Regions from separate parts of the Pantoea sp. SGAir0183 genome, predicted to be linked through region 4. Evidence: predicted binding sites of a transcription regulator. Region 4 holds the regulator's gene; each other region holds the start of a gene.

Region 1 (4,211 bases), 1.6 Mb from region 4:
CACCGAAATAAGCACAGAATTAAGTGCATAAAACATAAGCGAAATAATGAACCAACTGATTCACTATTATCAGGTTGACATTTCGCTTGCCGCTTCGGTTATTTCATGCTTTAACGCCGGTGGCATGGTTTTCAGGTCCAGTAATAGGTTGAGTCAACGAGGAAGTGCAAAGCAGGAAAGTGCGGTTGTCAGCATTTGTCTGAACAGTTCATTTATTATTTATTTTAAGGCATTGTAATTTAAGGGTTAATTATAATCCTTGCAGTAGTAAATAAAAGTGACTATTGCCTGTGAGATAATATGGTTATTAACACGTAAAACATTATTAGCGTACCAGGCATTGATTTAATTGAAAAAAAACGGGGGCGACGTCTCAGGCGATTGGGTAAATCCTCTGAAAGGAGATTCTTTGCGCCGTTATGAATCCTCTTCTCTGCGCTGTCGTCTACACTTATTACTTCTTTATAAGGAAGTTTCTACTCACCTGTATCGAGGTAATAATGCAAGTATGTCCTTATTTGTTTCTCTATGGTCGCTGTGAAGAGGCGATGGAATTCTATTTGCAGGCAACAGGTGGACAGCTGCTGCAAAAAATGACGTTTGGTGATATGCCGGAGCAGGGTGAACAGATTGGCGACCAGTCTGCACCCCCGTTGCCACCTGAAAAAATTATGCATGCGCATCTGCGTATCGGGCAGGGCGAACTGATGATGAGTGACGGCAATCCTGACCAGCCACCGGCGTCAGAGCACGCAGGCTATGCCGTCAGTCTGGCGACCACGGATGCAGAACAGGGTAAAGCCTGGTTTGAAAAGCTGTCGGCAGGCGGGAAAGTCACCACACCGTGGCAAAAAACTTTCTGGTCTGATGGCTTCGCCATGTTTATTGATAAATTCAATATTCCGTGGCGCATTAACGTTGTTAAATCAGACGAGTAATTTGTCGGTGATGCCGTTCAACGGCGTTGGATGGCGCATACAACAGCGGCCTTCCCAGGGGGAAGGCCGCCGTCAATTACCGTGCCTGTCTTGCAACAAACTGATCAGAAGTTATAGCCAGCCACCAGATAGTAACCCCAGCCCGTTGATTTAATTTCAGACGCGCTGCTGCCAAAACCTAACTCCTGACCGTCTCCCCACTGACCGCCGTTATGGAAGTAACGCGCCACAGCAGAGAAGTGCCAGTGCTCGTAGCCCAGTGACAGGATATGACTGGAGGCGATGGAATTACTGGTACGGATCGGCCCGGTCTTATCACGCAAGTCTGAGCCCCAGTCGAAGTTGGTAAAGCCTACATAGCCCAGGTTACCACCCCACAGTGTGGTGATTGGCACGAAATACTTCACCTTAAAGCGATAGCCGTCCCAGCTGTCTTCGTTTGCAGCACCGTAGTTTTCCCACTGGTACTTGGCATAGACGTTCAGTGACAGACCGATATCGCTGTGCGTATCGATGTCGGTGCCCAGGCCCATGTACCAGGTGTTCTGGCGGTTTGCGCTGTTACGGCCCATATCGTAGATATAGTTGTTGGCAAAATACCACTCTTTAAACGGACCGAAAGCCAGGCTGGTGCCGGTCAGTTTATCAATAGAGAAACGCGGTTCGATTTCCATGAACAGCGGTGAACCGTGGTCGAAAATACCGTTGGCGTTGTTGTTACCTACGCCAAAGAAGTTTGGCAGGTCAACGTAGCCGTAAAAATCAAACCAGTCTTTTTTGGCGAACGCTTCGTATTCAAGATAGACATCGTTATTGAACTGGGGCCCGAAGCGGGTGTGGTAACTGCCCACCACGTTGACGCTCTGATGCCACCAGTCGGAAAGGTACTGGGGATCGTTTTCTGCAGCCTGCACTGCACCGTTCAGGGAGCCTGCCAGCAGGGCACCTGCAACTAACGTTTTAAATTTCATTATATTTGACCACTGGTTTTCATACGCAAGACAATCGTTTGCGTGCTGTTTGGAAATCAATCCCAAAGGTTGGGCAGTAATGTACTCAGGCCGCCTGTTTTAGTTAGCGTAGCGTGCCTGTAACAGAGAGATAGAAAATAGCTTTTGATCACATTTGTCAAAATGTGTTGCATAACAATTCATCATAATTGTGATGATTGTCACAATATAGGGTTGTGGCGAACGGAACCAGGCAACCGTTTACGTTGTCGGGTTCCGAATCGATCGGCAGGAATCAGGGAAAGGTAACGCGCACCTGAAAACCGCAGCGCAGGCCTTGTGCGTCCCGACAGTTGGCAAGGGCAACGTCGATATGGTGTTTCTGGGCGATGCTGCGCACGATAGACAGACCTAAACCGCTGCCCTGCGCTTTAACGTCGGGTGAACGGGCAAAGCGATCGAATGCGCGTTCAAGAAAGGATTCCGGTACACCCGGACCGTTATCAACGATGTCGACAACGGTTTGTCCCGCCACACGATGCAGCAGCACATCGACCATGCTGCCTTCAGGCGTATGTAACATCGCGTTGCCAATCAGATTATCAAACAGGCTGCGAAGTTCGGAACGCCCGGCCTGCAGTCGATAGTGCGTGGTGCCGCTAAAGCCAATGTCGATACCGCGTTTATCCGCCACAACCATGAGCTGTTCAATACTCTCTTTCAGCACATCTTCCAGATCGATATTTTCGAGGTGCGCGACGACTGACTGATCTTCCCAGCGCGACATATTCAGCAGTTGAGTGACCAGATGGCGCGTGCGGGTCACACCTGATTCCAGTTGAGCGAACTGACGGCTGGCCTCGCCGGGTTGAATGTGCTGACGCAGATTTTCCAGTTGCAGCGTGACGGCGGTGACTGGCGTCCGCAGTTCATGAGCGGCATCTTCCATAAACTGACGTTGTGAAGACCAGGCGGCACGCAGTTTATCCAGTAAGGAGTTGTAGGCCTCAACCAGGGGCTGAATTTCGTCGGGCAGCCGTTCCGGCGATACGCTGTGGGGATGGTGCGCATCCTGGGCGGCGATTTCTCGCGAGGCAACGCGCAAATCCCGGGTGATCTTGCGCACGACCAGCCAGATGACCAGCAGCGACAGCGGCATCATCAAAATCAGCGGAATAATCGCCGACAGCGCCCGTCGCACCATCATCTCTTTCATGTAGCTCAGGTTCAGCATGACCTGAATGGTTTTAATCTCACTGCCTGGCTGACCGGAACGGGTGTAAATGCGCCATTCACAGTCGCGGCAGTCACCGATCTGCACGTCTTTGTAGCCATTTTCCGGCTGTAAGGGCGCATGCAGCTCTGGCCATGAGCTGGATCGTAACCGGCCCTGCGCATCCCACAGTTGAATGACAAAGGCACTTTTGATCTTATGCGCAGGCGCAATCACCGGCATCAACGGGGGGATTTCACGGTTAACGGACCACGCATCGGCCAGCTTGGCGAGCTGTTCGTCCTTAATGACGCCAACCATTTCGCCGTAGCAGTTAAAAAAATACCAGGCGACACCGCCAATCATCAGTAAATGAATCAACAGCAGGGTACTGAGTAATTTATTTCGTAATGAACGCATAAAGATTTTCATATTGCCGGTACTCGCCAGCCCAGCCCACGCACGTTGCGAATCACATCATTATCCAGCTTGCGCCGCATCCCGTGGATAAGAACGTCCACGGCATTGCTGCTGACTTCTTCGCCCCAGCCGTAGATACGGTTTTCCAGCTGTTCACGTGACAGAATGGCACCGGGCCGCTCGAGCAGAGCATAAAGCAGGGCATATTCCCGGGCGGTGAGCTGTTCACGCTGCCCTTTGTACAGGACTTCGCGGGTCAACATATCCAGTTGAACATCGCCGCTGCCCAGCACCGAATCGGCAGAACCATGGTGGCGTCGGGTGATCGCGCGCATACGGGCCATGACTTCCTGCAGATCAAAGGGTTTGAGCAAATAGTCATCTGCCCCGTAATCCAGGCCCTGTACCCGCTGAGCGACTGTGTCGCGTGCGGTCAGAATTAATACCGGTGTGGCATCACCGCGCCCACGTGCGCGTCTGAGCACCTGCAACCCGTCGTCGCGAGGCAGACCGAGGTCAAGCAGCACGCAACTGTAACCGCCTTCGCTCCAGGCATTGTGCGCATACACGCCATCGCGTACCCAGTCGACAGACCAGCCCGCGGCTTCCAGCGCCTGCTGTAAATTGGCACCGATCATTTCATCATCTTCAACCAGCAACACGCGCATGGATGACGTCCCCCAGAAAAAT
Region 2 (4,211 bases), 740 kb from region 4:
ATTCAGGCTTTCAAATCGCGCATCCAGCTTATCGAATCGCTCATCCACCTTGTCGAATCGCTGATCCACCTTGTCGAAGCGACGATCCATTCCGTCGAGTCGTTTATCAATGCCATCAAGGCGATAGTTGATTCCGTCTAGCCGCTTATCCACTCCATCGAGCCGACAGTCGAGTCCGTCCAGCCGCTTATCCACGCCATCAAGCCGACTGTCGATGCCGTCCAGCCGCTTATCCACGCCATCGAGCCGACAGTCGAGTCCGTCCAGCCGCTTATCCACGCCATCAAGCCGACTGTCGATGCCGTCCAGCCGCTTATCCACGCCATCAAGCCGACTGTCGAGTCCGTCCAGCCGCTTATCCACGCCATCAAGCCGACTGTCGAGTCCGTCCAGCCGCTTGTCCACGCTATCGAGCCGACAGTCGAGTCCGTCGAACCGCTTATCCACGCCATCAAGCCGACAGTCGAGTCCGTCGAACCGCTTATCCACGCCATCAAGTCGACAGTCAAGTCCGTCGAACCGCTTGTCCACACCCTCGAACCGACAGCCAAGTCCGTCCAGCCGCTTATCTGTCCCATCAAATCGGCTGTCAGTATCATCAAATTTCGCTATGACAACCGAGAAGGTGGCGTCAATGCTGTTAAACCGGTTAGTAACGTCGACTAATACCTTATTGATTTCAAAAAGTTTGCTGTCAATACGATCCTGCCTGTTCTCAATACCGGCAAACTGACTCGCGACGTGTTCTACATTTTCTTCCAGGCCAGTGAATCGCTGAAGCATTTCAACGTGAAACAGCGTTTGCTCTGAGCGCAGTATTTCAAGATCGGTTTTCGTCGCAAATGCCGTCGCGCGCCCACTGAACAGCGCCAGATCAATTTTCATCTGATGGCTGTCTTGCTCCAGTCGCTCAAAGCGCTTTTCAAAATTTTCCATTGTTTTGCCTCCCGTCCCGCAATGACGGTCGATTACGTTTGGCTTTCCGCGATCCCGTTTTATACAAAGGTTGCCCATTATCAGTCCCTGACAGGCGGATTACATGCATCCGTTAACGTTATTCACGACCTGCTTCGACGTTATTGAAGCAAAGTCCCGCACAATAAACATTACCTGATTGAATAAGAACGCAAAATAAAACCAGCGTGCCGCCTTATTCAGAAGGTGTTGTCGGAGAGTAAGAGGTGAAAGGCGTGAAGAAAAGGCAGTTCATATTCATTTTGGAAGAGAATGCACAACGATTGAAAAAAGCTGAATCAGCATGGTGGTGCATCGACGCGAAATATAACGCTAAAACCGTTACAGCATATTAACTATGCTGTAACGGTGAAGTTAATTATGCACTCAACCAGCCGAGCTTAATGACAAACAGCAGGGAAAGAATAATCAGCGCCGCATTAATTTCTTTCGTCCGTCCACTCAGCAGTTTCACCACGGTCCAGGTGATAAAGCCGAAAGCGATACCGTTTGCAATGGAATACGTTAATGGCATGGTCAGGGCCGTCACCGTAACAGGAGCCGCAGTAGTAATGTCTTTCCAGTCGATCTCGGCCAGGCCTGAGGTCATCAACACAGCCACAAAGAGCAGTGCGGGTGCCGTGGCGTAAACCGGCACGCTGGAAGCCAGGGGTGAAAAGAACAGCGCCAGTAAAAACAGCACCGCCACCACCACAGCCGTTAATCCGGTACGGCCACCGGCGCTGACGCCTGCAGCCGATTCGACATAGCTGGTGGTCGTGGACGTTCCTAGCAGAGAACCAAACAGCGCCGCCGCACTGTCCGCCACAAGCGCGCGCCCCATTTTAGGCACGTTGCCCTCTTCGTCAGCCAGTCCGGCACGTTTGGTCACGCCCAGCAGCGTTCCCGTGTTATCAAACACGTCGACAAACAGGAACGCAAAAATCACGCTAATCAGACCCACGTTAAACGCACCCGCGATATCCAGATGCATAAACGTCGGGGCGATGGACGGCGGGGCAGAAAATACGCCGCCAAACGGCGTCAGGCCAATTCCCATGGAGATAAAGGTAATGATCAGAATGCCAATCAAAACCGCGCCCGTCACACGGCGCGCCTCCAGCACGACGATGATGATAAAACCTAACATCGCCAGCAGTGGTCCAGGCTTGGTCAAATCACCAATTCCTACCAGCGTGGCCGGATTGTCGACGACGATTCCCGCCCCTTCCAGCGCGATAATCGCCAGGAACAGACCAATACCGGCGGCAATCCCCGCACGCAACGGCAACGGAATGCTTTTGATAATCCATTCGCGAATTTTAAAGATTGATAACGCAAAGAAGATAACCGCAGACAGGAATACCGCGCCCAGCGCAATCTGCCAGGTGTAGCCCATGTGCAGCACAACGGTATACGTGAAGAACGCATTCAGGCCCATTCCCGGTGCCAGGGCGATAGGATAGTTGGCAATCAGTCCCATCAACACAGAACCAATTGCCGCCGCCAGACAGGTCGCGACGAAGACCGCACCTTTGTCCATGCCGGTCGCCCCTAAAATACTGGGGTTAACGAACAGGATATAAGCCATTGCCAGAAAGGTCGTGATCCCGGCGATGATTTCGGTGCGAACCGTTGTGTTGTGCGCTTTTAATTTAAATAGTTTTTCTAACATCATTATCTCTCGATGATAGAGACGTCACTCAGGTACGTGCTCTCTTGCCAAAGTTATTATCATGCTGTTTGTGGTAATGCCGACGGCTGGCCCGCGCCGTTGCAGGCCTGCTAAAAACCGGGGTTGCTTTCCTTTGTCATGTGAGCAATTGCTAAGGCTTAAGCAATTGCTGTGCCAGTCCGACACGCAATCGATTACCTGGATAAGCGCAAACGAGCCTTAAGAGAATTCTGAACCGAATCAGGGCGCGATTATGGTGCATTGCCCCCTAAATGCGCAAACGTTTTCCTTTCAATGCCGAAAAGGCAAAAAAAGGGTGCTGACGCACGCTTCAACACTTTGTGAGGCGACGCTGGTCACGTTTCAGCCGCATTAACCTGCAGGCAAAAGGGGAATGTGTAAACTCGAAATTAACTCTTTAGTAACATTGAGGTCACACAATGAAGCCAGCAGTTCTGGTGGTGGATGATGATTCTGCGGTCTGCGATCTGTTGCAGGACGCGCTCAGTGAACATGCTTTACGGGTTTATCGCTGTCATCAGGGTAAAGAGGCGCTGGCGATGGTCAGTGCTCACCCGGACATCGCGCTGGTAATGTTAGATATGATGTTGCCTGATACCAATGGATTGCTGGTGCTCCAGCAGTTGCAGCGTCAACGGCCTGATATCCTCGTAATCATGCTGACCGGCATGGGATCGGAATCGGAGATGGTCGTGGGTCTGGAGATGGGCGCGGACGACTATATTGCTAAACCGTTCAATCCCCGCGTGGTCGTGGCCCGCGCACGCGCCGCCCTCAGACGCAGCGGACGTGCCGCAACCAGTGATGACGCGCAGTCAGGCTGGCGCTTCAATGGCTGGGTGCTTGATGAAGCGCGCTGCCAGTTACTCAATCCTCAACGCGAAACGGTTCCCCTGACGCAGGGGGAATATACTTTGTTACGCGCCATGGTACGGCATGCACGTAAGGTCCTGACACGCGATCAGTTATTAGAACTGACCCACAGCGAGACGATGGATGTCTTTGACCGCACGATCGATGTGCTGATCATGCGGTTACGCCGTAAAATTGAAGCCAATCCGCATCAGCCCGGCCTGATCCGCACTATCCGCGGGCTGGGCTATGTTTTTTCTGCCGATGTGGTCAAACCTGAAGGGCTGGGACTTTCCACACAAACCGCCTGAGCCATCCATTCACGCATGTCGCGCAAGGGGCGAATGCCGTCTGTCGCATTGGCGGCACGCAGATTAAAACAGGCGCAGGTATGGGCCAGTTTCAGCGTCGAGACCATATCCTCGCCTTCATGGCTGGCAAACAACACGCCCGCACAAAACGCATCACCCGCTCCGACGCTGCCCACAATAGCGTCGGGTGCCAGTTGCCAGGCGGGCTGCCAGACACCTTCGCCGTCCGCTTCACGTCCCCATGCGCCCTCGGGCGCATGGACGACAACACGCTGACGCACGCCCTGCTCCGCCAGCCACTGCGCGGCACGGGCAAAAGCGGCAGGCGGCTGAATGCCGCGGCCATCACGTAACAGCACGCCTGACAACGCCTGCGCTTCCAGTTCATTAATCACCAG
Region 3 (4,211 bases), 2.1 Mb from region 4:
TTCATCAATGTGTTGGGATCGAAGCGCTGAACCAGCGCATCGGTAGAGACATTCAGATGAATGCTGGCCGCCAGATGCTGAACGACCAGCATTTTCTTTTCCATGATGGTGCGCAGTTGAGGATAGAGATCGTAAAACTCACTTATGGAGCTGGCCAGTACGGCCCCCAGCAGCAAAATCACAACAAAAATGACCGTGATCACCAGCGTAATCGCCATCCCGCGCCGCAGTCCGCGCCGCATCAGTATCGTGACTAAGGGATTCAACACAATGGCAAAAAACGCCGCCAAGAGTAACGGCACCAGAATATCGGAAGCGGCTCTTATCCCGGCAAGGATAATCACTAACATCGCCAGTTTGATTAAGATATTTTGTCCAATTCTTTCCTGCTGCAACCCGTTCATTCGTTCTCTCTACGCATAAATAACTGATTGAAGTGTAGTTGAAGGAAAAATCAGAAGCGGATTCGTTGAGGAAAAGGGTAAGCGAGGCGAGACGGTGAGGGAAACAGGACGCGAAAGGGTGTTAAGCGTCCTGATGGCGCGGCGGACAATGGCGACTGTCACGGCGATATGCTGTCAACAGCGATGCCGCCGCAATGAAACGACGCAGGCGGCCGCCTGCCGCCGCCTTACACTGAGGGCGCAGATTCCTCTTTCGTGGCGTCCTGTGGCACCGGCTCCTGCCCGCCGGGAATCAGAATATTCAGCACGATGGCAACAATCCCGCCGCTGGTGGCGGCTGAACCAAACAGGTTCGCAAACAGGGGCGGCAGATGGGAAAGGGCAGCAGGCACGGACTCAATCCCTAAGCCGAAGCTGAAGGCCAGGCCGACAATCAGCATCTCTCTGCGCGTCAGCGCGGTCTGGCTGAGAATACGAATGCCGGCCGTTACCACGCAGCCAAACATCACCATGGTCGCGCCACCCAGGACGGGCGTGGGAATCTGACGCAACGCTTCGCTAAACGGCGGAAACAGAGCCAGTAAAATCAGCATCACACCGATATAGCGGCCAACAAAACGGCTTGCCACACCGGTCATCTGTATGACGCCGTTGTTTTGCGCAAAGGTGGTATTTGGAAAGGCACTCACCATGGCGGCAATCATACAACTCAGTCCGTCAGCCAGAATGCCGCCTTTCAGGCGCGCACTGAACGCTTTATCCGTAATCGACTTACCGGAGATCAGGTGGTTTGCGGTAAGATCGCCTACCGCCTCAATGATGCAGACCAGTGAAACCAGCACCACAGGCACAAAAAGGCTGCTGTTGAAGTGAAAGCCAAACGGAAACAGCGCGGGCAGGCGAAACAGGCTGTCCCCCAAACCATGCACCTGAAATTTGCCGCTCAGTGCCGCCGCGATGCAGCCGGTGAGAATGCCGACCACGATGGATGACAGACGCAGCCAGCGGTTCCCCGAACAGCTCAGCAGCACGATCACGCCAAGCGTCAACGCCCCCAGGGCGAGGTTGCTAAGGCTGGCAAAATCCTGTGCATTCTGACCGCCGCACCAGTTAATCACGCTGACCTTAATCAGGCTGATACCGATTAACGCAATCACGCTTCCCGTCACGACCGGCGTAAAGACCCGTTTTAAGGTATCAATAAAGCGGCTGACGATAACCGGAACCAGCGCGGCCACGGCGTTGACGCCAAACAGCATCGCCATAATGTCCTCAGGGCTGCCGCCCTGGGCTTTGACCCACAGGCCACCTGAAATGGCGACGCCGAGAAAAGCAAAGCTGGTGCCCTGCATGCATATCATGCCCGCGCCCACGCCCCACACGCGATTTGACTGCAGAAAGGTGCCGATGCCCGAAGCAAGGAGCGACATACTAATTAAATACGGAAGCCAGGCTTCCAGACCAAGCGCGGTGCCAATCAGCAAAGGCGGCGTGATAATCCCGACCAGACCTGCCAGTACATGCTGCGATGCGCTAAAAAAAGCCTGCACAGGCGGAATTCGCTGATCAAGGCCGTACAGTAAGCCACTGTTTTTTTCGTCAGACACGGTTATCTCATCTCAGTGCGGGGAAGTCACCGGATGTTGCATAAAGCAGGCCAGGTTTATCTGATAAACGTTTCACTGCTATCAATGCCTTTAAAATCATAGCGATAATGTTGTGATGAAGCGCGTCGCTCGCCCGGGAAAAGTGAAACACATGATTCCTGATGGGGCAGTGAAGAAATTATTGGTTCATAAAATGACGATTAACGCCCTTTTTTGCACTGTGTTAGTGCGTAGTGATGTTTTTTCACCAGACAACTGTCCTCATGGCCAGCAGCCATTTTTCTGGCCGACTCTCAGCAAAAAGAAAATGTATATTTCATATTTAAAATTGATGAAACATATCCGGGCTGCTTAATGCCGTCAGGCCGAAAACCTTTCATCCCGCAAAGGCGTTAAACCGCCCTGAAGCGACAATGTCATGGGACCCCGATTACACCGTCAGCGATGACGAGCCAGAATGGCCGCCGCGAAGACGTCAATCCTTTATGAAAAGAGAAATGCGATCTGTGCCGCTAAAAAGTAATTTTCCAAAAATATCTATTTGAAAAATTTATTCCATTGTAATAGTTTTCCAGCATGCTTTTGGCTTTTCCTGCCCAGCCAGCATGCCACTTCTGTGCTCTGCCCGCTGGAACCGTACATACCAAAGAGGCAACATCATGACTATCGTAGGAAACTTTATTGGCGGTCAAACCACATTCAGCGCCAGCAACGAAACCATTCCTGTGTTCGATCCGGCAACCGGCAAGGTTATCCGTGAGCTCACGCAAAGCAGCGCAGATGAAGTGGCTCAGGCGATTGATGTGGCACATGCGGCCTTTCCTGCCTGGTCAAAAACCTCCCCGCTGCGCCGCGCACGCATCATGTTCAATTTTAAAGCTCTGATGGAGCAGCACCGCGATGAACTGGCGGCGCTGATTGTGTCTGAGCATGGCAAAGTCTGGTCAGATGCGCTGGGTGAGCTGACGCGCGGTATCGAAGTCATCGAATTTGCCTGTGGTATTCCGCACCTGCTTAAAGGCGAGTATTCCCCGAATGTAGGCGGTGGCGTAGACAGTTACTCGCTGATGCAGCCGGTGGGCGTCGTGGCAGGGATTACGCCCTTCAACTTTCCGGCAATGGTGCCGTTGTGGATGTTCCCGATTGCGTTGGCCTGCGGTAACACCTTTATTCTCAAGCCGCCTGCGCTGGATCCGTCAGCGTCGGTGCGCATGGCCGAGCTGTTGAAGGAGGCGGGCCTGCCGGATGGCGTGTTTAATGTCGTGCACAGTTCCAATGACAATGCAGAACAGCTTTATAAAGATCCGCGTATTGCCGCCGTCAGCTTCGTTGGCTCATCCGGTGTGGCCGAGCATATTTACAAAACGGCCAGTGCGCACGGTAAGCGCGTTCAGGCTTTTGGCGCGGCAAAAAATCACGCCATCGTTATGCCAGACGCCGATTTGGACGCCACGGTAAACGCGATTATGGGCGGTGCGTTTGGCTCGGCGGGCGAGCGTTGCATGGCGCTGCCGGTTGTCGTTGCAGTGGGCAACGATACCGCCGATAAGCTCATTTCGCGCCTGACACCGCTGATCAACGCATTACGGGTTGGGCCGGGAATCCAGCAAGGCAGCGATGAAAATGAAATGGGGCCTGTGGTTTCTGCGGCACACCAGAAAAAGGTGCTGGGCTATATCGATCTGGGCGAGCAGGAAGGGGCGAAGCTGGTCGTTGATGGCCGCAACCACAAAGTCGCCGGTTTCGAAGAGGGCTACTACGTCGGCGGTACGCTGTTCGATAACGTTACCGCCGAGATGACCATCTGGCGTGAGGAAATTTTTGGTCCGGTGCTGAGCATTATGCGCGCGCCGGATTACGACAGTGCCCTGAAGCTGGTTAACAGCCACGAATTTGGTAACGGCAGCGCCATCTTTACCAGCAATGGCCATACCGCGCGGGAGTTTGTGCAGGATGTTGAGGCCGGAATGGTCGGCGTCAATGTGCCGGTGCCGGTGCCGATGGCCTTCCACAGTTTTGGGGGCTGGAAACGGTCAGTCTTTGGTGCGTTAAACGTGCACGGGCCAGACGGCGTGCGTTTTTACACCCGCATGAAAACCGCCACCGTGCGTTGGCCAGGCGGTCAGCAAACGGTGTCCGAATTCAGCATGCCAACGTTAGGCTAAATCACCTGCACCACTGACGCTGCGTTCGACACACA
Region 4 (4,211 bases):
CCCATCCATGCCAGACCAATCGTCACCATCATAATTAGCGTGGTCGTAAACAGAGCCTGGATCAAGCCTGCGGACACCGCAAGGCTGGCGGCAAAACAGAGTCCGAGCTGAAGCGTGTTCTGCAATGCCGCCGCTTTCCCGGTGGCATTTGGGAAGGGCAGCAGCGCACTGGACACCACAATCGGATAAATCGCGCCATTTGCCAGCGCCATGCCGCAGAACGGCACCAGTAACGCCGTGAGTGACGGGCTTCCCGAAAGCGCGACGGCAAACAGCGCCCCGACACTCAGGCTATAGACGCCGAGCAGCCACGGCAGCAGCGTTGCGCCAGAAAACCGGTTGAGCAGCGCACGGCAGCCAAACCCGCCGATTAAAAAGGCGATGGTTTGGGGAATATAACTGAGCCCGATATCCGCAGGAGACAGACCAATATCAGCCAGGATAAACGGCGAACCCGTCAGCCATGCAAAAAAACTGGCTGAGCAGGCGGAATACATCAGTACGTTACCGCTGTAGGCACGTGCGCGCAGCAGCGTCAGAAACCCAGGCTGCGGAGCAGGGGAACGTTGCTTTTTTTGCGGCGAAGGCAGGCGCAGCGTGACCAGGATGAGCGCCACAGCAATTCCCGTCAGCACCGCAAAAATGGCGCGCCAGTGAAAATGGCCGATCAGCCAGGCGCCCAGTAACGGCGCCAGGGCGGGAGACAGCGCGACGAGCGGCATAATGGTAGCAAAGACTTTATTAGCCTGTGACTGAGGATAGCGATCGACGACCAGCGCCTGCCAGCTGACGGCCGCCGCGCACACGCCGATAGCCTGCACAAAACGCAGTACCAGCATCAGGATCACATTATCTACCCACAACATACCCGCACAGCCCAGAGCAAACAGGGCGAGGCCTGCCAGCAGCACCGGCTTACGCCCCAACCGATCAGATAAGGGGCCCCAGACCAGTTGACCACAGGCAAAACCGGCCAGAAACAGACTCATGCTGGCGCTGATCATCCCGGCTGACGTGCTAAAACTTTGCTGCATAGCGCCGAAGGCGGGCAGGTACATATCGGTTGCCAGAAAGCCCAGCATACTGAGCACGGCAAGATAGGGAATAAAGCCTTTTGAAGCGGACATCGGGTTCTCATCAGTTGCAGAATAAACGCGGGGCAGTGTAAAAGCTGTACTTCACGCTGTGAAACGGTAAAATTTGCCTGTTGCTGTTAAAAATTTTGAAGGCAAATTATGTGGTCTGAATATGCGCTGGAAGTGGTGGATGCGGTCGCACGCGGTGGCAGCTTTAGCGCGGCCGCCCAGGAACTGCACCGTGTGCCTTCTGCCATCAGCTATACCGTTCGCCAGCTGGAAACCTGGCTGGCTGTGCCGCTGTTTGAACGCCAGCACCGGGAGGTGATTCTCACGCCGGCGGGCGAGCATTTCGTGCGGGAAGGGCGCAGCGTTATCAAAAAAATGGATGCCACACGACGTCAGTGTCAACAGCTCGCCAACGGCTGGCGCGGTCAGATTGGTATTGCCGTCGACTGCATCGTCAAACCGCAGCGGACCCGGCAGTTTGTCAGGGATTTTTACCGTCATTTTCCCGACATGGAGTTGCACATCAGCTATGAGGTCTTTAACGGCGTCTGGGATGCGCTGGCAGACGGGCGAGTGGATGTGGCGATAGGTGCGACACAGGCGATTCCGGTGGGGGGGCGTTTCGCCTTTCGCGATATGGGCACCCTGAACTGGCGTTGCGTGGTGGCGCATCAGCATCCTCTGACGCAGGTTGCTACGCTGGATGATGAGGCGTTGCGCTACTGGCCTTCTCTGGTGCTGGAAGATACGTCACGCGCGTTACCGCGTCGTATGACCTGGGCGCTGGATAACCAACGCCGGCTGGTGGTCCCGGACTGGCAAACCGGTCTGGACTGCGTGCGCGCCGGCTTGTGTGTCGCGATGATACCCGGCCATTTAGCGCGGCCCTTACTGGACAGCGGCGAGATGGCAGAGCTGAACTTACCACAGGCGTTTCCGGAAAGTCCCTGCTGCGTCAGCTGGGCGGAAGATCGCGCATCACCGGCGCTGGGGTGGTTACTCCAGTACCTGGGCGATGCGCAAACGCTAAATCAGGAGTGGTTGAGCGAGGATTAACGGCGGTAATCGCGATAAGGACCATAGCCCACCGAGCGTCGCTCAATAAGCGTCGGGTGGACTTCAATCGTCTGCGACTCTTCCCGCTTACTGGTAATGCGATCTAACAACATCTCCAGCGCTTTCTCACCCAACTGGGCTTTAGGTTGATGCACCGTGGTCAGTGCCGGAGTGAAATAGCGCGCATTGCGCACATTGTCGTAACCAATGACGGAGATATCCTGCGGCACGCGCAGGCCCATTTCGTCGGCCGCGCAGATTGCGCCCATCGCCATGATGTCGCCCCCACAGAATACGGCGCTTGGGCGCTGCTTCTGTGACAGAATCTGCTGCATGGCCTGATAGCCAGATTCGGGTTCAAAGTCACCCTGCACAATCCATTCGGCACGTGGCTGAATACCCGCTTCTTCCAGCGCCTTAAGGAAACCGGCATGGCGACCGCCTCCCGTGTTACGCTCCATCTGGCCGGGAATGGCACCAATATCGCGATGACCACGCTCAATCAAATAACGTCCCGCCAGATAACCGCCCTGAAAAGCATTGTCCAGTACGGTATCGGTAAAGTCGGCACGGGATTCGCCCCAGTCCATCACCACCATCGGAATATTGCGGTTCGCTTCCAGCATTTGCAGCAGATCATCCGGATACTCTGAACACATCACCAGAAGCCCGTCAACGCGCTTTTGCGCCATCATCGACAGATAGGCGCGCTGTTTTTGCAGGTCATTATGTGCGTTGCCCAGAATCAGGGTATAGCCTTTATCGAAGCAGTGATTCTCAATGGCTTCGATAATTTCAGCAAAGTAGGGCGCTTCACTGGACGTGGCGAGCAGGCCCAGCGTTTTGGTGTGATTCACCTTCAGGCTACGCGCGACTGCGCTGGGAGAATAATGCAGTTCCCGAATCGCTTCCCACACCGCTTCGCAGGTATTTTCTGCGACAAAGCGCGTTTTATTGATGACGTGTGAGACGGTCGTGGTGGACACGCCCGCACGCTTCGCCACATCTTTAATTGTTGCCATGTAAATCGAACTCCCGGGCCTATCTAAATTATTGATAAGCATATTGTTAAACGTTTGCGTCAGCGGACGGTTATTTCTGCGAAAAACATCGCTTTTCTGTCCGGTATTGAGTCATCAGGGCAGGAAATAACGTCTGAAAAGGGCGCGGACGCAACCGATATTGCGCGCTGTTGCGCAACAAAGGGGGGATTCTAACAAGGCTGTGCGGATAAAACGAGATTTTTACCCACGCGTATGTGAAAATGCTATCACCTTACAAACGTCAGGGTTAAAGGAGAGGGGATGAGTACCGATTTAAAACTGTCATTAATGACGACGGCAGCCGCACTGTTGATGATCATCGCGTTTAGCTTCACCGCTATTCTGCACTAGCCGCATTCGTTTGCAGCGACGCTATACTGGCTGACTGCGCGTCCAGCCTTGCCGGTGATACGTCCTGTCTGTCAGACCGTATCACCGGCAAGTGCGGCATTTTCGCCCGGAACACCCCGCTGCACAATCGGGGCGATATGGGCAATAAAAAAGCCGGGAAGCTGCCTTTCCCGGCTTTTTTGTATGAAGGACGTTTAGCGAACGGTCTTTGGCGTCATAACGCGACGCGCACCAATATAATGGCGCTGCCAGTAATCTTCGCTCAACGCACTGATTTGAATATCTTTACCGGTACGCGGTGACTGAATGAATTTACCGTTGCCCAGGTAAACCCCGACATGATCTGCGGTTCCACGCCCGTTGATGCGGAAGAAAACCAGATCGCCTTTTTCAAGGGATTCGCGGTTGACCGGTGCTGCATCCCGCAGATGGTACATTTCGTTAGCGGTACGGGGGATCTTAAACTTCACGACGTCTTTGTAGGCGTACCATACGAGGCCACTGCAATCAAAACCCGTATGGGGCGATTTGCCTCCCCACTGATAACGCTTGCCAAGTTGCCCCATCAGTTTTGCCATCGCCGTTTCACGCGCTTTCTGGTAACGCTGGCGATGCGCTTTACTCATTTTAATGGTGCCGGTTTCGGTATTGTCTGCCGTTAACGCCTTCGCAGCAC

What was found. The regulator PurR, encoded in region 4, represses purine synthesis genes. The targets are predictions, from matches to a motif close to CANGCAAACGTTTGCNTG.
Region 1: C1N59_RS19140 (nucleoside-specific channel-forming protein Tsx) is a predicted target of PurR. The motif match lies at 2,139-2,156, and genes of this name have one in related genera.
Region 2: C1N59_RS08020 (NCS2 family permease) is a predicted target of PurR. The motif match lies at 2,903-2,920, and genes of this name have one in related genera.
Region 3: C1N59_RS01435 (nucleobase:cation symporter-2 family protein) is a predicted target of PurR. The motif match lies at 2,072-2,089, and genes of this name have one in related genera.

What each region holds. Positions count from the first base shown of each region.
Region 1 covers NZ_CP028053.1:4,101,981-4,106,191, reverse strand. Annotated here, with positions in the region: gene yjdN (VOC family metalloprotein YjdN) at 501-938, shown strand; gene C1N59_RS19140 (nucleoside-specific channel-forming protein Tsx) at 1,043-1,909, opposite strand; gene C1N59_RS19135 (sensor histidine kinase) at 2,184-3,533, opposite strand; gene C1N59_RS19130 (response regulator) at 3,530-4,189, opposite strand.
Region 2 covers NZ_CP028053.1:1,715,636-1,719,846, reverse strand. Annotated here, with positions in the region: gene C1N59_RS08025 (hypothetical protein) at 1-936, opposite strand, end outside; gene C1N59_RS08020 (NCS2 family permease) at 1,334-2,632, opposite strand; gene C1N59_RS08015 (response regulator) at 3,070-3,813, shown strand; gene C1N59_RS08010 (carbohydrate kinase family protein) at 3,750-4,211, opposite strand, start outside.
Region 3 covers NZ_CP028053.1:310,618-314,828, forward strand. Annotated here, with positions in the region: gene C1N59_RS01430 (AI-2E family transporter) at 1-404, opposite strand, end outside; gene C1N59_RS01435 (nucleobase:cation symporter-2 family protein) at 632-2,011, opposite strand; gene C1N59_RS01440 (hypothetical protein) at 2,124-2,366, shown strand; gene C1N59_RS01445 (CoA-acylating methylmalonate-semialdehyde dehydrogenase) at 2,671-4,176, shown strand.
Region 4 covers NZ_CP028053.1:2,456,075-2,460,285, reverse strand. Annotated here, with positions in the region: gene punC (purine nucleoside transporter PunC) at 1-1,127, opposite strand, end outside; gene punR (DNA-binding transcriptional activator PunR) at 1,236-2,141, shown strand; gene purR (HTH-type transcriptional repressor PurR) at 2,138-3,163, opposite strand; gene C1N59_RS11420 (cytochrome bd-I oxidase subunit CydH) at 3,446-3,535, shown strand; gene C1N59_RS11415 (C40 family peptidase) at 3,730-4,211, opposite strand, start outside.